DNA from 2 places in the Vibrio porteresiae DSM 19223 genome. Region 1 is predicted to be linked to the other one. Evidence: riboswitches for the same ligand, from Rfam matches in the RefSeq annotation. Region 1 holds a riboswitch; the other holds the start of a gene.

Region 1 (2,207 bases):
CAGGTTGTGTTCTACTTTTACCGTACACAAATCTTGTAATTCATCTTTAACTGCTTGAGGTAGCTCTGGAGCGCCGCCAGAGGTGTCAGTCTTATCCAGAGTTAGCGATACACTGATTTCTGAGGTGGTAATCAGGTCGACAGAAATTTTATGTTTAGCCAGTATTTCAAATACTTTGGATAAGAAACCGTAAGCTTGGAACATCTTCGCACTATGCAGCGTAACCATAGTCTGGTTATTACGCAGTGCTAATGCACGAAATGGTGGTGCGCTTTCTACTTCTTGGCGAATCCAAGTGCCGCCTCGTTCTGGTTCTTTTGACGAGCCAACGAAAACTGGAATGCCATCGCGAAGTGCAGGTAGCAAAGTCGATGGGTGAAGAATCTTCGCCCCAAAGTTAGCCATTTCTGATGCTTCGTTAAAGCTGATTTCTGGAATAGGTTGGGCATTAGGCGCAATACGTGGGTCGGTGCTGTAAATTCCAGGGACATCCGTCCAGATCTCTAGACCGGATGCTTGAACTGCTTCTGCAATTAAAGCTGCTGAATAGTCACTGCCGCCTCGGCCTAATGTGGTCGTGTTGCCATCTTCATCTGATCCGATAAAGCCTTGAGTTACCACAACATGGTTTTGACAAAGAGGGACAAGAAGCTCTTTGGCTAGGGAGCCAATTTCATCGAGCTGAGGTTCTGCTTTACCAAAGTTGTCATCGGTACGCAGTACTTCGCGAATATCAAAACGGACAGCATTAATACCGCGTTCAACCATCACTTGGGTCAGGATGTAGGTCGACATCAATTCGCCGCATGCCACAAGATGATCGGTCAGTTTATGGCTAGATTGGTAAGATGCTGCCTCAGAGGCGCTAGTGATGATATCCAAAATAGCATGAACTTGTTTTTCAACTTTAGTTGGGTCACTCAGTTGGTCGATGATCGCATGGTGTATATCTGCGATTTGTTTAATGAGCGCGGCACGGTCGTCGGCATCAGCCACACCGTTGGCCAGTTCAACCAGTAAATTGGTCACACCTGAACAGGCGCTACTCACAACCAGTTTAGTTTCTTGATTGTTTTCGATAATCGCTGCACAGCGACTCATTGCTACAAAGTCTGCTACGCTAGTTCCGCCAAATTTCGCTACATTAAATGCGCTCACAATGTATTCTCCCGATACGTCCTAAAATAAAAATTGGGCTGTAAGAACAACCTTATGTCCTAATAATGTGAAGAGAGAGACGTAGAGCAAAAAAAGAGGTGTTACTTAAGAAAGGTTAAGGAGACCTCAGAAGCTCTTCATCAGACTGAGCTGATGACAGTTGAAGGGATTCAGCCCATTCACCCGACAGGTCACTACCACATTATGACCTATCTCGGCACTACTCCCCCTCAATGTTTTGTGTTGGAATTGTGGTTCCACAAAACACCTACCTGGGTAGTGCTCCTCTTCTGCTTGATAGCTTGTTCATTGAACGTGTTTGTGTGATTAATGTCAATCGTAAATTGCATGATTATGCCTGTTAACGGTTATTTTTATGATGAATCGGCTCTTCTTCGTAATCACAGGTAGCGTTGAGCGCTTTTCCATCTACGCTAAGCTTAGCAATAAATTTGTTAGCAAGGAGGCATCATGGCTATTACTCATTTTTTACCACCAAGAAGAATTTTGATGGGACCTGGCCCATCAGATATATCACCTCAAGTATTACAAGCACTTAGTCGTCCAACGGTCGGTCATTTGGATCCTCTTTTTATCGGCATGATGGATGAAGTGAAATCGCTACTGCAATATGCGTTTCAAACCAAAAACAGTTTTACGATTGCCGTCTCCGCGCCTGGTAGTGCGGGGATGGAGGCATGCTTTGTTAATTTGGTTGAGCCAGGTGACAAAGTTATCGTGTGTCGTAACGGTGTCTTTGGCGAGCGAATGCGCGAAAATGCGATTCGCTGTGGTGCGCAAGTCGTTGTTGTCGATGATGAATGGGGCGCTCCTGTTTCTGTTGATAAAGTAGAACAAACCCTTAAAGACCATCCTGATGCAAAAGTATTGGCGTTTGTACATGCCGAGACGTCTACCGGCGCGTTAAGTGACGCTAAGGCTTTAGGTGCTCTAGCAAAACGTTTCGGGATGTTGAGTATTGTCGATACAGTAACCTCGTTAGGCGGGGTGCCGCTGCTGGTGGATGAATGGCAGCTCGATGCGGTTTA
Region 2 (2,207 bases), 990 kb from region 1:
TGGCACCAAACATCGATTTAGCACCCACCCAAAGAGTGTGGCTAATCGCTTTAGTTGCTAAGCGTTGTTTTAGCACTGTGTATAGCGCAACGACTAAACCAATTAGACCACCGAAGACTAAAGAGGTACCCACATCGGTGTTTTCAAATGCACCCAGCACAGTGAACGGTTTACCATCGGCGATCATCGCAACCTTACCGGTGTAAATCATCGCAGAGATGGTCGCGATAATCAGCATCACAATCGGCATGATAAGGTCAGAGACTTTACCGTGATCGCTCTCTTCAATATCTAAGTCTTCGCTCAGATCTTTGATATTACTGTCGCTGTCAAAACCAACGCCCTGCTCTGCATTGATTTCATGTTGACGCATTGGGCCGATATCCATTTGGAACCAAGCCACGACAAATACCATGATGAGGGCGAAAATCGCGTAGTAGTTCATCGGTACTAAACGCATGTATGCACCTAGCGGCGAATACTCAGTAATACCGTGTGACACCAAAATACCGCTAACGATCGTCATGATGTATGCGCCCCAGCTTGATGCTGGCATCACAACACACATAGGTGCGGCAGTGGAATCAAGGATATAAGCCAGTTTAGCGCGAGACACTTTAAAACGGTCAGTAACAGGACGGGCAATAGAGCCTACCGCTAAGCTGTTGAAGTAGTCATCAACAAAGATGAACACGCCAAGGAAACCCGCCAGCAGTTTTGAACCACGCTTGCTCTTTACACGCACTTGCGCCCACTCAGCAAACGCATGAGTACCGCCAGACAGTGTCAGCAACGCTGTCATCATCCCCAGTAAAAGCAGGAAGCAAACAATGCTCATGTTCCAAGTATTGATACCGCCATCAGCGATAAACACATCTTTGACTTTGTTGAATACATAAAGGAGTGATTGACCGATTTGGAAATCACCAAGAAGAAATGCACCAAGTAAAATACCCACGCCTAGAGACAGCAGGACGCGACGGGTAAGAATAGCCAGACTTAACGCAACTACAGGAGGTAGTATTGACAGTGCTGAAGCAGAAAAATCGATTAAATTCATGATCTTCATAAACCAAATGGTTAGAGATCTACTGCAGACAATTACGCAATAACGCAATATATGTTGAAGCAAGCGAAAGGGAAGCGAACACTCCACCCAACCCTACAGTAGCGCTCCATAGTTTAACAACATAATAGACTATGGCAGTGTTGCACCTATTTAATGCAACCCCAGCCAGCAGCGTTGATATGCATACTGACTTCGGCGATAGTGCCTTTCGCTATGGTTCATCGACATCACTCCAACCATAGGTACTTTTCAATACCGCACCTCTACGTCGAAGCTCGAACTTGTCTTTATTTGTATTTCTAGACAATAACGTTCTACTTCGCTTTAGGTAGGCGTATTGTACTTATCCACGCTCTCAATGCAACTCTAGTTATTATTAAAAAAAAATTGACTAAACTTTGTCCAAGCTCACACGAAATTTTCTTAATTGGCTATAATTAATGAATCTTATGCAATGAGCTTCTTAAAATCAGACACAAATTTACACTTATTGACATTTGTTACTAAAATAATTGAGTTCTATTTTACAATTCGCTGAACTTTTTTATTGATATTGAGTCTGAGCAGATATATTTTGTGGTAAATCTTAATTTAATTTGATTTTCTATGTTGTCAGAATAAATAGCTCGGTTTAGAATTACCTTGTTATTAAATTTTATTTAATGGGAAACAGTAATGTCGGAAGTAACTAAAACTCTATTGAATATTCGTAGCCTACGTGCCTACGCTCGTGATTTGACTCTTGAGCAACTTGAAGAAGCTCTGGATAAATTATCTACTGTTGTTACAGAACGTCGCGAATCTGAAGAAGAAGAACGTGCAGCATTAGCAGAACAAGAAGCAAAACTTTCTGCAATTGCTGAACAAATTGCTGCTGATGGTATTGATGTTGATGCTCTTATTTCAGCATTAGCTGGTGAAACTAAAGGTGGCAAAGCTAAAGGCAAACGCGCACCTCGTCCAGCAAAATACAAATATGTAGACACTAACGGCGAAGAAAAAACTTGGACTGGCCAAGGCCGTACTCCATCTGTAATCCAAAAAGCACTAGACGAAGGTAAATCTCTAGAACAATTCGAGATTTAATTTCTAAATTAGTATGTTGGATAATAAAAAGGCTCCTAATAAGGAGCCTTTT

What was found. Region 1 has a riboswitch for lysine ahead of lysC (lysine-sensitive aspartokinase 3). Riboswitches for the same ligand answer to the same signal wherever they lie in the genome.
Region 2: another riboswitch for lysine. It lies ahead of OCV11_RS06375 (Na+/H+ antiporter NhaC family protein); the one in region 1 lies ahead of lysC (lysine-sensitive aspartokinase 3).

Annotation. Positions count from the first base shown of each region.
Region 1 is NZ_AP024895.1:389,081-391,287, forward strand. It holds gene lysC (lysine-sensitive aspartokinase 3) at 1-1,158, opposite strand, end outside; lysine riboswitch at 1,281-1,456, opposite strand; gene OCV11_RS01810 (pyridoxal-phosphate-dependent aminotransferase family protein) at 1,630-2,207, shown strand, end outside.
Region 2 is NZ_AP024895.1:1,374,929-1,377,135, reverse strand. It holds gene OCV11_RS06375 (Na+/H+ antiporter NhaC family protein) at 1-1,060, opposite strand, end outside; lysine riboswitch at 1,161-1,343, opposite strand; gene OCV11_RS06370 (H-NS family histone-like protein) at 1,745-2,155, shown strand.